DNA from 2 places in the Cellulomonas sp. P24 genome. Region 1 is predicted to be linked to the other one. Evidence: predicted binding sites of a transcription regulator. Region 1 holds the regulator's gene; the other holds the start of a gene.
The links. Region 1 encodes LexA, which represses DNA repair genes until DNA is damaged. Its sites were predicted from a motif close to TCGAACANNTGTTCGA; they were not measured.
Positions count from the first base shown of each region.

Region 2: a site for LexA is predicted at 1,834-1,849, ahead of ruvA (Holliday junction branch migration protein RuvA). Genes of this name have one in related genera too.

Region 1 is NZ_JAJDFX010000002.1:446,793-458,324, reverse strand. It holds gene LJB74_RS02245 (ATP-dependent DNA helicase) at 1-1,608, shown strand, start outside; gene LJB74_RS02240 (L-lactate dehydrogenase) at 1,697-2,710, shown strand; gene LJB74_RS02235 (LysR family transcriptional regulator) at 2,720-3,673, opposite strand; gene LJB74_RS02230 (aminotransferase class V-fold PLP-dependent enzyme) at 3,755-4,798, shown strand; gene lexA (transcriptional repressor LexA) at 4,852-5,637, opposite strand; gene LJB74_RS02220 (LysM peptidoglycan-binding domain-containing protein) at 6,076-6,360, shown strand; gene nrdR (transcriptional regulator NrdR) at 6,664-7,164, shown strand; gene LJB74_RS02210 (AMP-binding protein) at 7,261-8,964, opposite strand; gene LJB74_RS02205 (aldo/keto reductase) at 9,086-10,129, opposite strand; gene LJB74_RS02200 (HAD hydrolase-like protein) at 10,214-10,858, shown strand; gene LJB74_RS02195 (DUF5302 domain-containing protein) at 10,990-11,187, shown strand; gene serA (phosphoglycerate dehydrogenase) at 11,294-11,532, opposite strand, start outside.
Region 2 is NZ_JAJDFX010000002.1:4,131,897-4,143,428, reverse strand. It holds gene ruvB (Holliday junction branch migration DNA helicase RuvB) at 1-1,049, opposite strand, end outside; gene ruvA (Holliday junction branch migration protein RuvA) at 1,096-1,725, opposite strand; gene ruvC (crossover junction endodeoxyribonuclease RuvC) at 1,875-2,447, opposite strand; gene LJB74_RS19290 (YebC/PmpR family DNA-binding transcriptional regulator) at 2,542-3,300, opposite strand; gene pdxT (pyridoxal 5'-phosphate synthase glutaminase subunit PdxT) at 3,392-4,003, opposite strand; gene LJB74_RS19280 (pyridoxal phosphate-dependent aminotransferase) at 4,027-5,220, opposite strand; gene LJB74_RS19275 (NUDIX hydrolase) at 5,255-5,830, opposite strand; gene pdxS (pyridoxal 5'-phosphate synthase lyase subunit PdxS) at 5,827-6,729, opposite strand; gene LJB74_RS19265 (hypothetical protein) at 6,799-7,476, opposite strand; gene LJB74_RS19260 (glycosyltransferase family 4 protein) at 7,473-8,690, opposite strand; gene LJB74_RS19255 (phosphatidylinositol mannoside acyltransferase) at 8,687-9,658, opposite strand; gene pgsA (phosphatidylinositol phosphate synthase) at 9,655-10,287, opposite strand; gene LJB74_RS19245 (HIT family protein) at 10,295-10,879, opposite strand; gene thrS (threonine--tRNA ligase) at 10,905-11,532, opposite strand, start outside.

The DNA of each region.
Region 1 (11,532 bases):
TCGGCGGCGGGTCCGGCCGCCGATCTGGGCGCACAGGTCGTGCGACTGCGGGAGTGGGCCGAGGAGACGGCCACCGGGGACCGTGACGACCTCGTCCCCGGTGTGACCGACCGCGCCTGGCGCCAGGTCTCGGTGACGGCTCTCGAGTGCCTCGGTACGCGGTGCCCGATGCTCGACGAGTGCTTCCCGCAGCGTGCTCGCACGCAGGCGAAGGAGGCGGACGTCGTCGTCACGAACCACGCGATGCTCGGGATCGCGGCGTCGGGCTCTCCCCACGTCCTGCCGGAGCACGAGGTGCTCGTCGTCGACGAGGCGCACGAGCTGACGGAGCGGGTGACGGCGCAGGCCACGGTGGAGCTCTCGGTCGCGAGCCTCGAGCACGCCGGCCGACTCGCGCGTCGGCAGGGTGGTCTCGCGACCACGGACCTCGACTCCGCGGCCGCGGCCCTGGGCGCTGCCCTGATCCACGTACCGGAGGGGCGACTCGCCCACGGCCTTCCCGACGAGGTCCGTGATGCCGTCTCGGCCGTCCGCGACGCCGCCCGCACCCTGGTCAGCGCGCTGCGGCCGGAGCCGGGGCCCGGCCGCGCGGGGACCGAGGGTGCCGACTCCACGGGTGGGGTCCGGATGGCTGCCGCGGCGATGCTGGCGGTGTTCGAGATCGCCGAACGGATCGCCGGGGCACCGGCCGACGGCACCGGCCCGGACGTTCTCTGGTGCTCGCGTGCCGAGGGGTCCAACCGTCGGGACGCCGGCATGCCCCGGTTGCACGCAGCGCCGTTGGCCGTCAACGGGCTGATCCGCAGCCAGCTCCTCGCGGGCCGGTCGACGGTGCTCACCTCCGCGACCCTTGCCCTGGGCGGGTCGTTCGACGTGGTCGCGCGTTCGGTCGGGCTCGAGCGCCAGGCGAACGCGTCGTCCGCCGAGGAGCCGGCGATCCGATGGCGCGGGCTCGACGTCGGCAGCCCGTTCGACTACGCGCGGCAGGGGATCCTCTACATCGCGACCTCGTTGCCCCCGCCGGGGCGCGAGGCGACCACGGAGTCGCAGCTCGACGAGATCGCGGAGCTCATCACCGCGGCGGGTGGACGCACGCTGGGTCTGTTCTCGTCGCGGCGGGCGGCGCTGACGGTCGCGGACGCGATGCGCGAGCGGCTCGACGTCCCCGTCCTCGCGCAGGGGGACGACCAGCTCCCGACGCTCGTGCGGGCGTTCGCGGACGACGAGCCGACGTGCCTGTTCGGCACCCTCTCGCTCTGGCAGGGGGTCGACGTTCCCGGCCCGACGTGCCGACTCGTCCTGATCGACCGGATCCCGTTCCCGCGGCCGGACGACCCTGTCCGCTCGGCACGCGCAGACGCCGCGAACGCGGCCGGTGGTAACGGGTTCATGGCGGTGTCGGCGGCGCACGCCGCGCTGCTCCTCGCCCAGGGTGCCGGTCGGCTGATCCGGACCACGGAGGACCGCGGCGTGGTCGCCGTTCTCGACCCGCGCCTCGCGACGGCACGGTACGGCGACTTCCTCGCCCGGTCGTTGCCACCGTTCTGGCGCACGACGGATCGCGCCGTCGCGCTCGCGGCCCTACGTCGGCTCTCGGCACTATCCTGAACGCGATGCAGGCCCGTAGCGGGTGATCCCGGTACGGGCCTGTCACCATCGAGGCGTCCGCCGGCGCTCCCGACCGAGAGGCACCCCCGTGAGCGAGACCAACGACTCCGACGAGCTCGGCCTGAACCCACCGCCGCACGATCCTCGCGTCGACCGCCGCACGACCAAGCTCGCTGTGGTCGGCGCCGGTGCGGTCGGATCGACCATGGCATACGCGGCGCTGATGAGGGGCGCGGCGCGGACGGTGGCGTTGTACGACATCAACGCCGCCAAGGTCGAGGCTGAGGCGCTGGACCTCGGGCACGGCATCCAGTTCATGCCGATGGCCGAGGTGATCGGGTCGGACGACATCGCCGTGTGCGCGGGTGCCGACGTCGTGGTCGTGACCGCGGGCGCCAAGCAGAAGCCGGGGCAGTCCCGGATCGATCTGGCGGAGGCCACGATCTCCCTCGTCGGGAAGATCCTCCCGTCGCTCGTCGAGGTGGCTCCGGATGCGGTGTTCGTGATGGTGACGAACCCGGTGGACATCGTCACGTACGCCGCGCTGAAGATCTCAGGCCTGCCGCCGCACCAGCTGTTCGGCTCGGGCACAGTGCTGGACTCGTCGCGCCTGAGGTATCTCGTGGCGCAGCGGTGCGGCGTCGCGGTCCAGAACGTTCACGCGTACATCGCCGGGGAGCACGGGGACTCCGAGCTCCCGCTGTGGAGCTCGGCGTCGATCGGCGGGGTCCCGCTGCTCGACTGGCGCGGGCCCGGTGGGGCGTCGGTGCTGGACGAGGCCGCGCGTGACGAGATCACCCACGAGGTCATCGACTCCGCGTACCGGATCATCGCCGGCAAGGGCGCGACCAACTACGCGGTCGCGCTGGCCGGGTCGCGCATCATCGAGGCTGTCCTGCACGACGAGAAGCGGGTGCTGCCGGTCTCGTCGTTGCTCGAGGACTACTACGGGATCTCGGACGTCTGCCTGTCGGTGCCGGCGATCGTGGGCCGCAACGGGGTCGGCGAGCGGCTGGAGGTTCCGCTGTCGGCGCGCGAGCTGGGCGGGCTGATGCGGTCGGCGGAGACGATGCGGACGATCTCGCGCCGCTTCGGTCTCTGACGCGTCGGCTCAGGGCCCGCCGGTCGGTTGACGTCGGGCCGGCGGCCGGACCAGCGGTCCGGAGGTGATCTCCCGCGCGGCGACGGCCAGCGCGTCGACAGCCGCGCGGACGGCCGGCACGCGGGCGAGCGCCGGGGTCGTGACGGCTTCCACGAGCCTCGTCGCAGGGCGCACGGTCCGGACGACGCGGGTCCCGGGTGGGTGCGTGGCGAGGAGCGCGAGCCCGGGGAGGGTCGCGATGCCCAGACCCGTTGCGACGAGCGCGAGGACGGTCACGTAGTCGTCCGTCGCGAAGTCGATCTGCGGGTCGAACCCCGCGTCGCGGCAGGAGTCGAGCAGGGTCGTGCGGCACTGCGGGCACCCGGCGATCCAGGTCTCTGCGGCGAGGGAGCTGAGCTCGATGGGCTCGTGGACGTTGGGCCTGTCCTGTGTGACCACGGCGACGAGCTCGTCCTCGAGCAGACCGACGGCGACCCGCTCGGGGTCACCGATGCTGTCGGCCGGACGGAAGGTCACCGCGACGTCGCAGCGCCCGGCGTCGAGGAGGGCGAGCGCCTGCGGGGGCTCGGCCTCGGTGAAGCTGATCGTGAGACCGGGATGTGCTGCGCGCAGCGCCGCGAGAGCTCGGGGCATCACGGTCGCGGCAGCGGACGGGAACGCGGTGAGCCGGATCCGGCCGGCCCGCAGGCTCGCCACCGCGGCCACCTCCTCGACCGCGGCATCGAGCGCCTGGTCGACGCCGCGGGCGTGCCGGGCGAGGACCGCGCCGGCATCCGTGAGCCGTACCGTCCGGCCGTGACGCACCACGATCGGTGTCCCGAGCAGCCTGTCCAGCGCGCGGAGCTGTTGACTCGCTGCGGGTTGGGTGATGCCCAGGAGGCGCGCTGCTCCCGTCACCGACCCTTCGCTCTCGATCGCCCGGACGAGGCGGAGACCGGCGGCGTCGAGGCGGCGTCTGGTCACGACACAAGCATAAGCGCACTGCATGGGACACGGAGATAGACGCCCTTGTTCTCATGGATTGATCGACGCCATGCTCGGGACATGACCAGCCTGGAGACTCTTCGTTCCGAGTTCGATCGCCACCCGGGGTACCTCGACGCGGCGTCCGGAGGCCGTGGCGCACGACGGGTCGTGGCAGACATGACCGCGAACCTCACGGCGTGGGCGGCCGGGACGGCCGGACCGGCGACCTACGACGACGCCGTGGCGCGTGCGCGGGCTGCCTATGCGCGGATCGTCCACGCCCCGGTCGGCGCGGTGGCCATCGGCACCCAGGTGTCGGTCATGGCGTCGCTGCTCGCCGTCGCGGTCCCGGACGGGGCCGAGGTGCTCTGCGTCGAGGGTGACTTCTCCTCGATGGTCTTCCCGTTCCTCGCTCATGCCGACCGGATCGTCGTTCGGCACGTCGCGCTCGACCGGCTGGCCGAGGAGATCGGACCGCGCACCTTCCTCGTCGCCTTCTCGCTGGTGCAGTCGGCGACGGGGGAGGCGGCCGACGCCGAGGCGGTCGTCGCGGCAGCGCGGGCGGCGGGTGCGCTGACCTTCTGCGATCTCACACAGGCCGCGGGCTGGACGCCGGTCGACGCGACGATGTTCGACGCCACGGCGTGCGCGGCGTACAAGTGGCTCACCGCGCCGAGGGGGACAGGCTTCCTCACGGTCGGGGAGCACCTGCGCGATCGACTCCGCCCGATCCACGCGGGCTGGTACGCCGGCGGTGACGTGTGGGAGTCGTGCTACGGGCCGACGATGGCTCTTGCGGGGGATGCGCGACGCTTCGACGTCTCGCCCGCCTGGCCGGTGTGGATCGGCGCCGCGACCGCGCTGGAGCTGTTCGCCGGGGTGGACATGACTGCGGTGCGGCGCTGGGACGTCGACCTGGCCGACATGTTCCGTTCTGCCCTGGGTCTGGGACCTGGTGACAGCGCGATCGTCTCGTTGCCCGACCCGTTCGGCGACGCGCGCGGACGACTCGCCGCGGCCGGGTGCACGGTCGCCGGTCGGGCGGGCCGGGTCAGGCTCTCGTTCCACGTCTGGAACGACGCGGAGGACGTCTCCCGTGCGGTGGGTGCGCTCCGTTCCTGAAGTGCTGACGCCGCGCGCCTGAGGCCTGGACGGTTCGCAGGAGAGACCTGGTCTCAGAGGCTGCGCAGGACGCTCACGACGCGACCGAGGACGAGCGACTCGTCGCCGGGGATCGGGTCGTACGCCGGGTTGTGCGGCATCAGCCAGACGTGCCCGTCGCGACGCCGGAACGTCTTGACGGTGGCTTCGCCGTCGATCATCGCCGCGACGATCTCGCCGTTCTCGGCCACCGGCTGCCGCCGGACGACCACCCAGTCCCCGTCGCAGATGGCCGCATCGATCATCGAGTCACCCGCGACGCGGAGCAGGAAGAGGTCGCCGTCGCCGACGAGCTGGCGCGGCAACGGGAACACGTCCTCCACGACCTGCTCCGCGAGGATCGGACCGCCGGCGGCGATCCGGCCCACCACCGGGACGTAGGACGGCGTCGGCGTACCGTCGCGCGGTGCGAGGGCCTCCTCGCCGAGGGTGCCCAGCTCGTCGGGGCGCGACCACGGCTGCCCGGCGAGCGGGGTGATGGCGCGCGAGTCGTCAGGGTGCATGACCTCGATCGCGCGTGGGCGGTTGGGGTCCCGACGCAGGTAGCCCTTGCGCTCGAGGGTCGTGAGCTGGTGCTTGACGCTCGACGGGCTCGTGAGCCCGACGGCGTCGCCGATCTCGCGCATGCTCGGGGGATACCCGCGGCGCTCGACCGAGCTGCGGATCGTGTCGAGGACGAGACGCTGACGCGGTGTCAGGCCGTCGGCGTCCGCGGAGCCGTCCGGGAGGGCGTGGACGGAGGCGATCGACGCCTCCGCCTGGTCCGGGTCTCCGCCCGCGGGGGTCTCGCGTCTTGCCATCCCGGTCTCCTTCTCCCGCCGCTGGTGCCCGCCTGCGCGTACCGGTCGGTCATCGGTGCTGACCTGCCGGACGAGCTGCCCTGCGCGGGGTGTGTCAGTGGCTCGTGATCCGCTGTCCTCGGTTCGAGAGCCTAGGGCGGAACACGGTCCGGATCAAACAGGTGTTCGAGCGTGTCTCGACAAATGTCGGCGCGTGGTGGTAGACCTTCGTACAGATGTACGTCGTACAGGTGTTCGACTATGGAGATGCTGACCCCCATGGGGTTGCGGAAGGGACCGACGATGAGCGCTGTGGTGACTTCGCCTCGCATCGTCCGGACGGACGCCACGACTCGGCGGACGACGTCTCGACGGCCGGGGGTCGAGAGCGGCCCCGCACCGTCCTCGCGTGGTGAGCGGGGCGCGGCGTCGCGTGAGGCGGCCGCACCTGCTGCGCGGATGAGGTTGACCGCCCGCGGCCGACGTGTGGGAGGGCTGATCGCCCTTCTGGTGGTCGGAGTCTTCCTGCTGGCCGGTCGAGCGGCGGCGGCGGACGACAGCGGCCCGCTCCAGGTCGAGCTGTACACGGTGGCGTCGGGTGACACGCTCTGGCAGATCGCCTCGCGCGTCACGACCCCCGGGGAGGACGTCCGCGACGTGGTGCTCCGCCTCGAAGAGCTCAATCGGATGTCGTCGGTCGACCTGCGAGCCGGCGAGCAGATCCTGATCCCTGCTCTCTCGTGAGAGTCGCTGTCGTGCGAGTGTCGCGGCGTCATGAGCGTGCACGCGTCTCCGCGACCGGCTGTGACGGCCCGGGCGGTCGGGCCGAGCTCCGCATGGTGACGATCTGCGCTGCGCCCCGGACGTACGGTCTTGCGCGCCGACGCTGCTGGTCCTAAGGTCAATCAACATCTTGTGGTCAGCGATCGATCGTGCCCCCAGATAGAGGATCTCGCAGGTGCATGCGGAGATCACGGCGCATGGTCGGGAGCCTCGCGGAGCGCGTCGCCCAGCGGCGTGCCGCGACGACGGAGTGAGGGGCTTTCGGTGCACTGTCCGTTCTGTCGGCACGGGGACTCGCGCGTGGTGGACTCACGGACGTCCGACGACGGGTCCTCGATCCGTCGACGGCGTCAGTGCCCGGAGTGCAATCGTCGGTTCACCACGGTGGAGACCGCGAGCCTGTCGGTCGTCAAGCGATCCGGAGCGACTGAGCCTTTCAGTCGCGAGAAGATCGTGAACGGGGTACGCAAGGCGTGCCAGGGGCGCCCGGTGAGCGAGGACGACCTCGCCCTTCTCGCTCAGCGCGTCGAGGAGACGCTTCGCAGCAACGGAAGTGCCGAGCTGGACGCGTATGAGATCGGTCTCTCGATCCTCGGGCCGCTCCGCGAGCTGGACGAGGTGGCCTATCTCCGGTTCGCGAGCGTCTACCAGGCGTTCAACTCGCTCGAGGACTTCGAGGCGGCGATCACCGTGCTGCGGTCGGAGCGGGATGCGGAGGCCGGCTCGGACGGCCGTGCCGTGAGCGAGGGAAGCGGGAGCGCGTAGCACCGGCGATCGATGCGCGGCCGAGGGAGCCGGCACGGAACGTACCGGAACGGTGGCCGACCGGGTCGTCCGGCTCGGACGACCGCGTCGCTCACCTCAGACGACCGCCGTGGCCGGGCTCGTCAGCTGGTCGCGCACGACGCGGCGCAGGACCTTGCCGATCGCTGAGCGCGGTAGCTCCTGCAGGATGACCAGCTCGCGCGGCAGGGCGTACCGGGCGAGATGCTCCGCACCCCACTCGCGGATCGCGGCGAGATCGACGCCGGTGGCTCCCGTGGCGAGGACGACCGCAGCGACGACCTTCTCGCCGAGGTCTCCGCCCGGCATGCCGACGACGGCGACGTCCGCGACGCCGGGCATGAGCCGGAGCCGGTCCTCGACCTGAGACGGGTACACCTTGAACCCACCCGTGACGATCATCTCCTTGGTGCGGTCGACGAGGCGCGTGAAGCCGTCCTCCTCGACCACGACGACGTCGCCCGTGCGCAGCCAACCGCCGGGGAGCAGAACCTCGGCGGTCTCCTCCGGTCGGTGCCAGTAGCCCGTGAACACCTGGGGTCCGCGAACGAGGAGCTCGCCGCGCTCACCAGGAGCGACGTCGACGGACGAGTCGTCGACGTCCACGACGCGCATCTCGGTGCTCGGGAACGGCAGTCCGAGCATGCCGGGGCGACGTTGCGCGGAGCAGGGGTTGCCGAGGACCACCGGCGAGGTCTCGGTCATGCCGTAGCCCTCGATCAGGAGGCCGCCGGTGACGCGTTCCCAGAGCTCGGCCGTCGCTGCAGGGATCGGCATCGCCCCGGCGATGCCGAGGCGGATCGAGCTCAGGTCGACGTGGCGTGTCTCGGCGAGCTGGGCGAGCCGCTCGTACATCGGCGCCACACCCGGCATGAACGTGGCCGGGTGGCGTCGCTGGCTGGCGAGGACGGCCTCGGCGTCGAACTTCGGGAAGGCGACGAGCGTGGCACCGACGCGGGTGGCGAACGTGAGGCAGAGCGTGAGGCCGAAGGCGTGGAAGAACGGGAGCGCCCCGATGATTCGCTCCTGGCCTGGCCGGACGCCGGTCCACGCGGCGCCCTGAAGTGCGTTCGCGACCAGGTTCCGGTGGGTGAGGACCGCGCCCTTGGGGGTGCCGGTCGTCCCTCCCGTGTACTGCAGCAGGGCGATGTCCGCCGAGCGGGGTTCCGGGTGTTCCGCCGGCATCGGCGTGGCGTGCGCGAGGACGTCGTGCCAGCGGAGGGCGCCGGCCGGCGTCGTGCCGCAGAGCGCCGCACGGACGTCGCGGGCGCGGGAGACGGGGAGCCGAAGGGCAAGTCGCTTCATGAACGGAAGATCCCGGCTCACGTCCACCGAGAGGACGGTGCGCACCTGTGTCCGTTCGCGCACCTCGAGCACGCGTGGGGCGGTCTTCTCCCAGCTCACGACGACGGTCGCACCGCTGTCGGCGAGCTGGTGGGCGAGCTCGCTCGCGGTGTACAGCGGGTTGTGCTCGACCACGACGGCGCCGATCCGCAGCACGGCGTAGAAGGCGACCACGTGCGACGTGCAGTTCGGGAGAGCGATCGCGACGCGGTCACCGGGCTGGACGCCGAGCGCGAGCAGTGCCCCTGCGGCGCGGTCCACCTGCTCGGCGAGCTCACGGTACGTCGTGGTGCGTCCCTCGAAGTCGACGGCGACGCGGTCGGGGAGGTCCGTCGCGGTCCGCGCCAGTGCGCGCGTGACGGGCTCGTCCGGAACCTCGATGTCGGCCGGGACGTCGGGGGCGTAGGACGCAAGCCAGGGGCGGTCCGTATACGGCATCACACGTCCAGCCTAACTTACGGGACCGTAAGTTACCAGGCGGTAACAAGAAGCCGGAGCGAGCCTGGCGTCGCGCCGCTCGTCGACCGTGCCGGCCCGTTCGACAGTGCCTCGGCGCCGCTCACAGATCGCTCGACCGAGGCGCCCAGATGTTGATGCCCGCGTCCACCGCGTGGTCCTCGATCTCGGCGAGCTCCTGCGGCGTGAGCGAGAGGTAGTCCAGCGCGGCAAGGTTCTCGTCGAGCTGGGTGGGGCTGCTGGCGCCGAGGAGGACGGCCGTGATCCGTTCGTCGCGCAGCGCCCAGGCCAAGGCCAGCTGCGCGAGGGTCTGGCCCCGACGTCGTGCGATGGCGTCGAGGGCGCGGACATGACCGAGGTTCTCCGGGCTGAGGAAACGACGTTGCAGCGAGCCGTCCCGCGCCGCCCGGGATCCGGCCGGGATCCCGTCGAGGTACCGGTCCGTGAGCATGCCCTGAGCGAGCGGGGAGAACACGATCATGCCCAGGCCGACGTCGCCGACGACGTCGAGCAGTGACCGGCCGCTCACGTCGGGCCGCTCGATCCAGCGGTTGAGCATCGAGTACGACGGCTGATGCAGCGTGAGGGTGAGGCCGAGCTGTGCCGCCACGGCCAGGGCCTCTGAGGTCCTCCGGGCGGAGTACGACGAGATGCCTGCGTACAGCGCTCGTCCCGAGTCCACTGCGGTCTTGAGGGCGCCGAGTGTCTCCTCGAGCGGGGTCGTGGGGTCGTACCGGTGGCTGTAGAACACGTCCACGTGGTCGAGACCCAACCGGCGGAGCGACTGGTCGAGCGACCGCAGGAGGTACGCCCGCGACCCGCCCTCACCGTACGGACCGGGCCACTGCCGGTAGCCGGCCTTGGTCGAGATGACGAGCTCGTCGCGGTACGGGCGGAGATCCTGGGCGAGCATGCGGCCGAGCGACGACTCGGCCGAGCCGGGCGGCGGGCCGTAGTTGTTCGCCAGGTCCAGGTGGGTGATCCCACGGTCGAACGCGTGGAGCACGATCTCGCGTTGACGGTCGTACGGGTCGCCCTCGCCGAAGTTCTGCCAGAGCCCGAGCGAGATCGCCGGGAGACTCAGCCCGCTGCGGCCCGCACGTCGGTAGGGGATCGAGTCGTAGCGGTCCGCTGAGGCGACGTGCATGGCACGACGGTACGCCGGTGCGTCCGGGACGGCAGTCGTGGACCGCGGCGCCGGGCGCGTCGAGAGAGGAGGTAGGTTCACCCGGTGCGCTTCGACCACGTCCTGCTCGACCTCGACGGCACCGTGACAGACCCGTACGTCGGGATCACCGGCTCCTACCGGTACGCACTGGCGCAGGTCGGTCGTCCGGTGCCGGACGACGTGGACCTCTCCTGGGTCATCGGGCCCGGGATCGTGGACAACCTGGAGCGCCTCGGGGTGCCCGCGTCCGAGGTCGACGCGGTCGTGGCCGCGTACCGCGAGCGACACGTCGCGGTCGGCCTGTACCAGGCGGTGGTCATCCCGGGCATCGAGGCACTCCTGGCAGAGCTGGTCGCGGCGGGTGCGGCCCTCGCACTCGCGACAGCGAAGCCGGAGGACCAGGGTGTCGAGACGCTCAGGCACTTCGGGCTCGACACGCACTTCACGGTGATCGGCGGCATGCGGCTCCCGGTGACGAGGACCAAGGGCGAGGTCGTCGCCGACGTGCTCGAGCGCGTCGGTGCCACGGACCGCTCACGTGCGGTCATGGTCGGCGACCGCCGTCATGACGTGGAGGGCGCCCACGAGAACGGGCTCGTCGCGATCGGGGTCGGGTGGGGGTTCGCCGCCGCCGACGAGCTCGAGACGGCGGGTGCGGACCACGTCGTCGGGACGGTCGAGGAGCTGCGAACCCTCCTGCTCGGCTGATCGGCGGACGCCGTCGACGAGGCCGCGGGCACGGTCGCGCGATATCGATTGGCGTCCACGAGCGTGAATGGTCAGGCTAGTGCCGAGGCCGTCGACCTTCGGCCGTCACGCACCGATCAGGAGGCATCACCATGGCGCAGCAGGATGACGAGCACGCCGAGACGGCACCGGCTCAGGACGCCAAGGCGAAGTTCCGGGAGGCCCTGGACCGCAAGAACGCGGCCGCGCACCGGACTGCTGACGGTCAGCGGAACACGGGCAACGTCCATGGCCCCGAGACCACGGGGCCGTCGCAGCGGACGTTCCGGCGTCGCGCAGGCTCGGCCTGAGTCCACGGTGCCCGCGCGGACCTCGCGGCAGGCCGCACGGGCTCGGGGAGATGTGCGAACGCGCCCGGTGCCAGGCACCGGGCGCGTTCGTGCGCGTGCCTGAGGTTCAGGACAGGACGCGCAGGCGGATCGACTGCGGGTGGCCGGTCAGCGCCTCCGCGACCGACTCGGCGACCGCGGGGTCGAGCCCGGAGTCGGCGTCCGTGACGACGTAGCCGATCTCGCCACGGGTGGCGAGCAGCTGGCCCTCGATGTTGACGTCGTGATCGGCCAGCATCGCGTTCACCGCGGCGAGGACACCCGGGGTGTTGTGGTGCAGGAACGCGAGGCGATGGGCACCGGACG
Region 2 (11,532 bases), 3.7 Mb from region 1:
CCGAGGCCTGCGGACGGTGGCACCTCGAGCCCGAGGTGCTCCCACGCCGCCGGCATGGCGACCCTCCCCCGTGGGGTGCGACCGATCAGCCCCTCGCGCACCAGGAAGGGCTCGGCAACCGTCTCGACCGTCTCCGGCTCCTCGCCGACGGCCACCGCGAGCGTGGTCAGACCCACAGGTCCACCGCCGAACCGGGTGCACAGCGCCGTCAGCACCGCACGATCGAGCCGATCCAGGCCGAGCACGTCGACCTCGTAGACCTCGAGAGCCGCATGGGCCGCCGACAGCGAGAGCCGACCGTCACCACGGACCTGGGCCCAGTCCCGCACCCGGCGCAGCAGGCGGTTGGCGATCCGCGGCGTCCCCCGGGAGCGTGAGGCGATCTCGGCCGCCGCGTCGGCGTCGAGGTGGATACCGAGCAGCCCCGCCGATCGCACCAGGACACGCTCGAGCTCGTCGTCGGCGTAGAAGTCGAGGTGCCCCGTGAACCCGAACCGGTCACGCAACGGTGCCGGGAGGAGCCCCGCCCGCGTGGTCGCCCCGACCACCGTGAACGGCGGCAGCGCGAGCGGGATGGCGCTGGCCCCCGCACCCTTGCCGACGACGACGTCGACCCGGAAGTCCTCCATCGCGACGTACAGCAGCTCCTCCGCCGGGCGTGCGATCCGGTGGATCTCGTCGAGGAACAGCACCTCGCCCTCCTCGAGGGAGGACAGCACCGCGGCGAGGTCACCCGCGTGCTGGATCGCCGGGCCGGAGGTGACCCGCAAAGAGGTTCCGAGCTCCGCGGCGATGATCATCGCCAGAGTCGTCTTGCCGAGACCCGGAGGGCCGGACAGCAGGACGTGGTCCGGCGCCTTCCCCCGCCCGAGGGCGGCGTGGAGGACCAGCGACAGCTGGTCGCGCACGACGCGCTGGCCGACGAACTCGTCGAGGCTGCGCGGGCGGAGGGCGGCCTCCGCCGCACGCTCGACGTCGTCCGCACCGGGCCGGACCACGCGTTCGGTGACGATCTCCTCACGCTCCGCCCGCTCGAACGTCCTCGGCACGAGCGAACCTGCGCCCTCGACACCGGTCAGGTCCCGCCCGGCTCCCTCAGCCACGACCGCCGCCGAGCGCCCGCAACGTCGCCCGCAGGAGCGACGCGACCTCGAGGATCTCGCCTGAGGCCTCCACGGCGTCGGCGACACCCGTGACGGCGTCCTGCGCGGCCTTCGCGGTCCAGCCGAGCCCGACGAGCGCCTCCGTCACCTGCTCGCGCGGCCGTGCGCCGGTGGTGTCGGAGGCGTCAGGCCGCGCACCGCCGTCGGACGCCGAGGTCGACGGCGCACCGAGTCGGCCGGCGAGCTCGAGGACGATCCGCTGCGCCCCCTTGTGCCCGATGCCGGGCACGCGCTTCAACGCGGCGAGGTCCTCGTCCTGGACGGCACGCCTCAGCGCGTCCGGGCTGTGGACCGCGAGCATCGCCAGCGCCAGCCGAGGCCCCACCCCGCTCACGGTCTGCACCGTCTCGAAGACCTCGCGCTCGTCGGGATCGGCGAACCCGAACAGCGTCAGCGCGTCCTCACGAACCAGCAGCGAGGTCGCCAGGAAGGCCGTGGCACCGACCCTGAGGGTCGCGAGCGTCGCCGGCGTCGCATGCACCAGCAGGCCCACGCCGCCCACCTCGACCACCGCACCGTCGAGACGGACCGCCTGCACCGTTCCGCGGACCGAGGCGATCATCGGTTCTCCTCACCATGAGCGTCGAGCACGACAGGTGCCGGTGCCACGGCCGACACGACCGTGCCGGGCAACAGCTGCGACCGGCAGAGCCCTGGTCGCCACCGACTCCCGAACACCTGTACGAACGCCGCCAAGGCTAGCAACCGCCCTCAGGCACGCGACCCACGACGCGCCGCCTGCTCGGCCGCCGCCCACGCGCGCTGTGCCGACGTCAGAGAACCCGGGGCCCGCTGCGGCGCCCCGACCGCGCCGGCCGGGCGCCACAGGTGGCAGATCGCCAGTGCAAGGGCGTCGGCCGCGTCCGCCGGCTCCGGGCGCTCGTCGAGCCCGAGGATCCGCGCGACCATCGTCTGCACCTGGCTCTTGCCCGCACGCCCCGAGCCGGTCACCGCCGCCTTCACCTCGCTCGGCGTGTGCAGTGCGACCGGGATCCGGTGCCGTGCGGCGGCGAGCATCGCCACCCCCGCCACCTGTGCGGTCCCCGTCACCGTGCTCAGGTTGTGCTGCGCGAACACCCGCTCGACCGCGACCGCGTCGGGCGCGTGCTCCTCGATCCATCGATCGAGCTCTGTCGCGATGGCGAGCAGCCGCTGGTCGATGTCGGCCCCCGGGTCCGACCGGGCCACCCCGACGTCGACGAGCCGCACCTTCCGGGCCGGCAGACCGTCGACGACACCCAGACCGCACCGGGTCAGGCCTGGGTCGACTCCGAGGACGCGCACGCCGTCAGCATCTCAGGCCGATCGTCGCGCCGACGACTGCGACACAGCCAGCCGGCCGACGACGCGGTGACCACCGTCCGGCGCGACCGGCGAGTCACTCCTCGTCGAGCGCGGCGAGGACCTCGTCGGAGGCGTCGAAGTTCGCGAACACGTTCTGGACGTCGTCGCTGTCCTCGAGCGCGTCGATCAGGCGCAGGATCTTGCGTGCCCCGTCGACGTCCACCTCGATCTGGGTGGCCGGGACGAACTGGCTGTCCGCCGAGTCGTACTCGATCCCCGCCGCCTGCAGCGCGGTGCGCACCGGCACCATGTCGGTCGCCTCGGAGATCACCTCGAACACGTCGCCGAGGTCGTTGACCTCCTCCGCCCCCGCGTCCAGGACCGCCATGAGGATGTCGTCCTCGGTGAGTGCGCCCTCCTTCGGCACGACGACGACACCCTTGCGGGTGAACAGGTAGGACACCGACCCCGGGTCGGCCATCTGACCGCCGTTGCGCGTGAACGCCACCCGGACGTCCGACGCGGCACGGTTCCTGTTGTCGGTCAGGCACTCCACGAGGACCGCGATACCGCCCGGGCCGTAGCCCTCGTAGGTGATCGACTGGTAGTCGGCACCGCCGGCTTCCTGGCCGGACCCGCGCTTCACCGCGCGGTTGATGTTGTCGATCGGCACGGAGGACTTCTTGGCCTTCTGCACCGCGTCGAAGAGCGTCGGGTTGCCGGCGAGGTCACCGCCGCCGGTCCGCGCCGCCACCTCGATGTTCTTGATGAGCTTGGCGAAGAGCTTGCTCCGCTTGGCGTCGACGACAGCCTTCTTGTGCTTGGTGGTGGCCCACTTGGAGTGACCCGACATCGCTCGATCTCCTTCATCCGCGCCCAGTCGAGACCCGACGCAGCGCCAGGTGGACGACCTGCAGGTCAGCTGCAGGTCCGCCTGGACAGACTCAGAGGCTCTCGCGGACGATCCGCACGAACATTCGGTGCACGCGCGTGTCGCCGGTGACCTCCGGGTGGAAGGAGGTCGCCAGGAGTCGACCGTGGCGCACCGCGACGATCCTACCGGCGGCGGGACCCGTCGCGACCGCGCCCAGCACCGTCGCGGCCGGTCCGACCTCCTCGACCCAGGGGGCACGGATGAAGACGCCGTGCATCGGACGGGTCGCGCTGTCGTCGATGCCCTCGATCGTCAGGTCGGTCTCGAACGAGTCGACCTGCCGCCCGAACGCGTTGCGTCGGACCGTGATGTCGAGCCCGCCGAGCGTCTGCTGACCGGGGATGCCGTCGAGCAACCGGTCCGCGAGCAGGATCATCCCGGCGCACGAGCCGTAGGCCGGCAACCCCTCCGCGATCCGCCCGCGCAGCGGCTCCGCGAGGTCGAACGCGCGCAGCAGCTTGTCGATCGTCGTCGACTCGCCGCCCGGCAGCACGATCCCGTCGAGGTCCTTGAGCTCGCGCTCCCGGCGCACGAGCACGGTGCTCGCCCCGCTCGCCTCCAGCGCCGCCACGTGCTCACGGACATCACCCTGCAGCGCCAGCACACCGATCGTCGGATTCACCGGGTCATCCTACGAACAAGCCGTCACGCGTCGGCACCGACGACCGCACCGCGATCGGCCTCCGCACGCCACGCGTCGACCAGGTCGGCGAGCCGGGTCAGCCCCTCCAGCAGGATCGTGCGCTCGCTCGCGAGCGAGACCCGGACCATGCCGGCGCCACCCGGTCCGAAGGCCTCACCGGGCGACACCGCGACGTGCGCGTCCCTGATCAGGCGCAGCGCGAACGCGTGACCGTCCGCGGTGGCGGCGGACACGTCGACCATCAGGTAGAACGCGCCCTGCGGCCGGGCGCACGGGATGCCGCGCGCCGTCAGCAGCGCGATCGCGGCATCACGACGTTCGCGGTACGAGGCCACGGCGGCGTGCACCGCGTCCTGCGGCCCCGTGAGCGCCGCCAGTGCAGCCCGCTGGCTGATCGACGACGGGCAGGCGATCGTCGCCTCGGCCACCTGCCCGAGCAGACCCGCCACGACCGGGTCATGGGTCACCACGTACCCCAGGCGCCAGCCGGTCATCGCGTACGTCTTCGAGAAGCTGTGGAACGCGAGCACCCGTGCGTCCGTGTCGAAGGCCGCCGGGCTCACGTGCGGGACCTCGAAGGTGATCGCCTCGTAGCACTCGTCGGAGAACACCCACAGGTCGTGCCGGCGCGCGATCTCGACGATGCCCGCCAGGAGCTCCGCGGGGTAGACGGCGCCGGTCGGGTTGTTCGGCGAGTTGACGAGGATCACCTTCGTCCGCGCGGTGATCGCGGCCTCGATGTCCTCGAGCGTCGGCACGAAACCGTTCGCCGCACGGGCCGGGTACGTCGCCACGTCCACACCCGCGGCGACGGCGGCCATCCGCCAGTTCGGGAACTCCGGGTCGGGGAGCAGGATCTCGTCGCCGGGGCCCATCGTCGCGTTGATCGCCATCGCGAGCCCGTGCATCGCCCCGTGGGTCACGACGACCTCGCTCGGCTCGACCGGGATACCGGTCGTCGCCGTCACCCGGGCCGCCAGGGCGGCGCGGAGCTCAGGTGCCCCGACGCTCGACGTGTAGTGCGTGTACCCCGCACGCGCGTCGGCCGCCGCGGCCTCGACGACGTGCGCCGGTGTGGGCACGTCGGGCTCGCCGATCTCGAGGCGCAGGCACTCGGGATCTCTCATGGCCAGCTCCATGAGAGTACGGATGCCGGAACGCTGCATGTGGACGACGGGAGATGTGGAGAGAGGCACGTCTCGACGCTACCCGGCCCAGATGACACGCAGGTTACCGACCGGTACGGTCCGTCCCGCCGAGGTGCCGGGTCACGCCGTCCCACCCCGCGAGCAGGCCGCGGACGAGGTCGACGAGCCCTTCTGGGAAGACCTCCTCGGTCACGCCCGCGAGGGCGTCGAGCGGCCACCAGCGCAGCTCGTCGAGGATCCGTCTCTCGACGTCGGTCCAGCCGTCGCGGCTGAGGTCGTCCTCGTGCGTACCGTGCTCGTCGAGCCGTGCGAGGAAGATCTCCTCGTCCTGCCGGCACGTCACCGCAAGGAAGTCGAAGACCGCCGACCGGGTCACCACCGGTCCGACGAGCGACGCGACGTCGACCTCGAGCCCGGTCTCCTCGCGGAGCTCGCGGACCGCAGCCGACCTCGCGTCCTCCCCCGGGTCGATGCCGCCACCCACCGTGAACCACCACGAGCGCGACGGCTGGTCGACGTCGTGACCGCGCATCAGCAGCACCCGGTCGGACGCGTCGACCAGGATCACGCGCGCCGCGCGCCGGAACGGCAGCCCGTCCGGGCCCGGAACCCAGTCCGGGCCCAGACCGTGCGCCGGGCTCGGCGCCGCCGCCGTCACCAGCCCCGGTCGGCCAGCCGGTGCGGGACCGGCACGTCGTCCACGTTGATCCCGACCATCGCCTCGCCGAGGCCGCGCGAGACGCTCGCGATCACGTCGGGGTCGTCGTAGAACGTGGTCGCCTTGACGATGGCCGCGGCGCGCTGCTCAGGGTTGCCGGACTTGAAGATCCCCGACCCGACGAACACACCCTCGGCGCCGAGCTGCATCATCATCGCCGCGTCCGCGGGGGTCGCGATGCCGCCGGCCGTGAACAGCACGACCGGCAGCTTCCCGGCCACGGCGACCTCCTTGACCAGCTCGTACGGCGCCTGGAGCTCCTTGGCCGCAAGGTAGAGCTCGTCCTCCGGAAGGGTCGTCAGGCGGCGGATCTCGTCACGGAGGGTGCGCATGTGCGTCGTGGCGTTCGACACGTCACCCGTGCCGGCCTCACCCTTGGAGCGGATCATCGCAGCGCCCTCGGTGATGCGGCGCAACGCCTCGCCGAGGTTCGTCGCACCGCACACGAACGGCACCGTGAAGCGCCACTTGTCGATGTGGTGGGCGTAGTCGGCCGGGGTGAGGACCTCGGACTCGTCGACGTAGTCGACACCGAGCGACTGCAGCACCTGGGCCTCGACGAAGTGGCCGATCCGGGCCTTCGCCATCACCGGGATCGAGACCTGCGCGATGATGCCGTCGATCAGGTCCGGGTCGCTCATCCGCGCGACCCCACCCTGCGCGCGGATGTCCGCCGGTACCCGCTCGAGAGCCATGACCGCGACGGCGCCCGCGTCTTCGGCGATCTTCGCCTGCTCGGGCGTGACGACGTCCATGATGACGCCGCCCTTGAGCATCTCGGCCATGCCGCGCTTGACCTTGGCTGTGCCGACGACGGACTCGGTGTTCTCGCTGCTCACTGCAGACCTCACTGATCGAAGAGGAGGGGTGTCCCGCGCCTGAGACCTCAGCGGCCCGGTGCGGCCATCCTAGACCGGCGTCTGCGCCTCGGACCCGCCTGCCTGGATGCCGGAACCGGGCCGGCCGAGGGCGTCCGGCCAGCCGTCGTCGAGCTCGACCGTCTGCGGCACCGGCGCATGGCCGGCGAGGCGCAGCACACGTGCCATGAACGTGCGACGCATGCGTTGCGCCTGCGCCACGGCCTCGTTGTGGAACCGACGTGACAGCTGGACGCGGTACCAGGCGGCCGACAGCGAGCCGAGGAGCTCGTGGCCGCCCGGTTCCGCCCAGAGGACGGCGACCTCGTCAGGATCCCCGAGAGCGGCCCGCAGGGTCGCCGAGAGCTCGCTCTCCGCGAGACCACGGTCGAGCACCGGGCCGTCGGACGCCGACACCAGCATCGCGCGGGCGTCGTCCCCGCCGTGGTCCGGCAGCAGCCGTGCCAGCTCGCCGTCGTCGAGGCCACCGGCCGCGAGCACCGCCCACGCGGACTCCCCCACCAGGACCGCGCTGACCGGGTCGAGCAGTCCCGAGGCCGCCAGCTCCGCTGCCGCCGACGCACGCCGGACCAGCTGGGTGTCGAGGACGGCGCGGAGCGCGGCGACCTTCCGGTGCAGCCGGTCCAGCCGGGACGCCGCGACCCAGGCCGACCAGGCGAGCAGCGCGACCAGCGCGACGAGAAGAAGCCCGACGTCGGAGGTCGTCATCGGCGGACCCCTCGGGTGACCGCGCCGAGGCCACGCGAGCCGCGGACGGACGTCGGGTCCTCACGCACGCTCGTCGCGCCCTGGACCGCGACCGCCATCTCGTAGACCGTGAGCACCTCGGTCGTCACGGAGGACCAGTCGTAGCGGATGACCGCCTCGCCGGCCCGGGCGACCACCGTGGCACGAGCCGCCGGGTCGCTGAGCGTCGCACTGAGCGTCTGCGCGAGGGAGTGGCTGTCGCCGGTGGTGAACAGCACACCGGACGCGCCGTCCTCGAGGACGCGACGGAACGCACCCAGGTCGCTCGCCACCACGCAGGCCCCCGCGCTCATCGCCTCCACGAGGACGATCCCGAAGCTCTCGCCACCCGTCTGCGGCCCGCAGTACACGGTCACCGAGCTCAGCAGGGCTGCCTTCTCCGCGTCCGTGAGCGGCCCGAGGAACTCGACCGCGCGCGCGTCGTCGCCGAGCAGCTCCCGGGCCTCCTCGGGACCGGTGTCGCCGCGCCCGGCGATCAGGAACCGCGCGCCGGGATGGTGACGGAGCACCTCGGGGACGGCCCCCAGCAGGACCGGGAGCCCCTTGCGTGGTTCGTCGAGGCGGCCGAGGAACGCGATCGTCGGTGCGTCGGCCGTGCCCGTCCAGCGCGGGTCCGCGACGGCGTCCCGGAAGCTCGCCACGTTCACCCCGTTCGGGATGACCACCGCATCGCCGCCCAGGTGCTCGATCAACGTCCGCCGAGCGTCCTCCGACACCGCGATACGGGCCGAGATCTTCTCCATGCTCTGGCGGACCAACGGGTAGGCCATCTGCAGCGGGCGGGACCGGATGAGCGCGGTGTGGAACGTCGCGACGATCGGCCCGTCGGCGATCCACAGCGCAAGCATCCCGAGGCTCGGCGTCACCGGCTCGTGGAGGTGCAGCACGTCGAACTCGCCGGCCGCGAGCCATCGCCGGACCCGGGCGGCCGTGAGCGGGCCGAAGGTCATCCGGGCGACCGACCCGTTGTACCGGACCGGTACCGCGCGCCCGGCGGACGTCATGTAGTCGGGGATCGGGGTGTCGTCGTCGGCCGGGGCGAGGACGGAGACCTCGTGTCCGCGCTCGATCAACGACTCCGCCAGGTCCCGCACGTGGAACTGCACACCGCCCGGCACGTCGAACGAGTACGGGCACACGATCCCGATGCGCAGCCGGCGCTGGTCGGCCGTCATGCCGTGCCGCCACGGGTCTCGGCCGTCGCCGCGACCTCGGCATCGCGTGCCGGGTCGAGGTCGGCGACGAACACCTTCTGGAGCATGTGCCAGTCCGCCGGGTGCGCGGCGATGCCGGTGGCGATCGCGTCGACCCAGGCCTGGGTGGTCACGGCGACCCGCTCGGCGCGCGGGACACCGTCCGAGGCCGTGGCGACGGGGAGGAACTCGACCACGATGCCCCACGGCGACCCGGCACGGCGGCGCCGCTCACCGGTGAGACGCTCGTACCAGATCGAGGCGGCGAACAGCGGCGCCCCGGTCGAGACCGCGAGAGCCGCCGGCCCCGCCGCGACCCGCGCCAGGTGCCCGAGAAGATCGACCTCGATGCCGCGGTGCGTGAGGTCACGGTCGGCCACCAGCGGGACCAGGCCGGCCCCCGACCCGCCGCCCACGACGCGGAGCAGCTCGCGGAACACGTCGGGGCCGCCCGTGAGCGGGAGGATCGTCATCCCGAGACCCTCCCGGAACGCCAGGAACTCCTGGAACAGCTCCTCCGGCTCGAGCCGCTCGGCCACGGTCGTCACCGGGGCGAGGTTCGCGGTCGCCCACGCGCCGGCGAGGTCCCAGTTCCCCTGGTGCCCGAGTGCGACCACGATCCTCTCCCCGCGCGCGAGGACGAGCCTGACGTGCTCCTCGCCCACGGTCCGCACCCGCGCGGCGATCTGCGCCTCGGTCAGCGTCGACAACGTGAACGCCTCGCCGTAATAGCGCATGTACGACCTCATCCCCGCCCGGGAGAGCGCCCGCAGCTCGCGGCGCGAGACATCGGGGCGAAGCCGACGGAGGTTCCGCTCGAGCTGGCGGACGCCCTTCCCGCGACGGACCCAGGCCGCGTCGGCGACGAGGGCGCCCGCCGCGCGCACCACGCCGCCAGGGACGTGCGCGCCGATCCGCCACGCGAGGGTCAGCGACGATCCGCCGCTCATGCGTCGGCCTGTCCCCGGGTGCCGCCGGCTGCGGCCACCTGCGCCCGGACCGTCTGCATCCGCTGGACCACCGTGATCAGACCGGCGATGGCGAGGAGACCGAGCGCCACCGTCATGACGACCCGCGGCAGGCCCATCCCGACGAGCGCGGCCGCGGTCAGGACCACGACGAGACGGTCGGCGCGTTCCGCGATCCCGACGGCGGCGGTCATCCCGAGGCCCTCGGCGCGCGCTCGCGCATACGGGACGATCGACCCGATCACGAGGCACGCGAGGGCGAGGACGGCCGTCGTCCGGTCGTTCCCGCCGCCCGTGTACCAGAGCACGAGGCCGGCGAAGATCGCACCGTCACCGAACCGGTCGAGCGTCGAGTCGAGGAACGCCCCCCAGCTCCCCGCGCGTCCGGACCTGCGGGCCATGACGCCGTCGAGCGAGTCCGTGAGGGCGAACAGGGCGATCACGAGGCTGCCGGCGAGCAGGTGCCCGGTCGGGTAGAGCCAGAGCGCAGCGACGACGACCGCCACCGTCCCGGTGATCGTCACCGCGTCCGGCGAGACGCCGCGCCGGATCAGCAGATCGGCGAGCGGGGTCCAGAGCCTCGTCATGACCGCGCGCAATCGCTTCAGCACGTCTCGATCATCCTCTCGTGGAGTCGTGCTGCGGTGGGACCGGCCACGCGCCCGCCAGAGCGTCGCGCGTGTCCGCGAGAAGCTCGGGCAGCGCCCGTGACCGGGCGACGATCGGCAGGAAGTTCGAGTCACCACCCCACCGCGGCACGATGTGCTGATGGAGGTGCGCGGCGATGCCGGCGCCCGCCACCGCTCCCTGGTTCATGCCGATGTTGAAGCCGGCGGGGGCGGACACGTCCCTGATGACCCGCATCGCCGTCCGGGTGAGCTCGGCGAGCTCGAGGGTCTCCTCGAGCGACAGCTCGGTGTAGTCCGCGACGTGCCGGTAGGGGCACACGAGCACGTGACCGGAGTTGTACGGGTACAGGTTCATCACGACGTACGCGAGCGTCCCGCGCGCGACCACGAGACCCTCCTCGTCGGAGAGCCCCGGGATGCGGCAGAACGGGCAGCCGTCACCAGGAGCGTCGTCGGTGGGCTTGTCCTGTCCTCCGATGTACACCATCCGGTGCGGCGTCCACAGGCGCTCGTACCCGTCCGGGTCGCCGGCGAGACCGCCTGCGCTCTCGAGGAGCGGCTCCTGCGCGGCCACGATCAGGTACCGGTCGTCAGACGCGTCATACCTGGACCCGGTCGCGCACGACCGCCACGATCCGCTCCACCGCCTCGGCGACCGGGACCGCGTTGTCCTGATGACCGTCGCGGTAGCGGAACGAGACCGCGCCGGCCTCGACGTCCTCACCACCGGCGATGAGGACGAACGGCACCTTCTGCGTGCTCGCGTTGCGGATCTTCTTGCCGAACCGGTCGTCGCTGAGGTCCAGCTCCGCACGGATGCCCGCGGCCCGGAGCTGCGCGACGACGTCCGCGAGGTAGTCGTTGAACGGCTCGGCGACCGGGACCGCGACGACCTGGACGGGCGCGAGCCAGGCGGGGAACGCCCCCGCGTAGTGCTCGACGAGGATCGCGAAGAACCGCTCGATCGACCCGAACAGCGCGCGGTGGATCATCACCGGTCGCTGCCTGCTGCCGTCGGCCGCGGTGTACTCGAGCTCGAACAGCTCCGGCTCGAAGAAGTCGAGCTGGATCGTCGAGAGCTGCCAGGTGCGGCCGATCGCGTCCTTCGCCTGCACCGAGATCTTCGGCCCGTAGAAGGCCGCCCCGCCCGGGTCGTCGACCAGCTCGAGACCGGAGGCGGTCGCCACCTCACGCAGCGTCTCGGTGGCCTCGTCCCAGGTCGCGTCG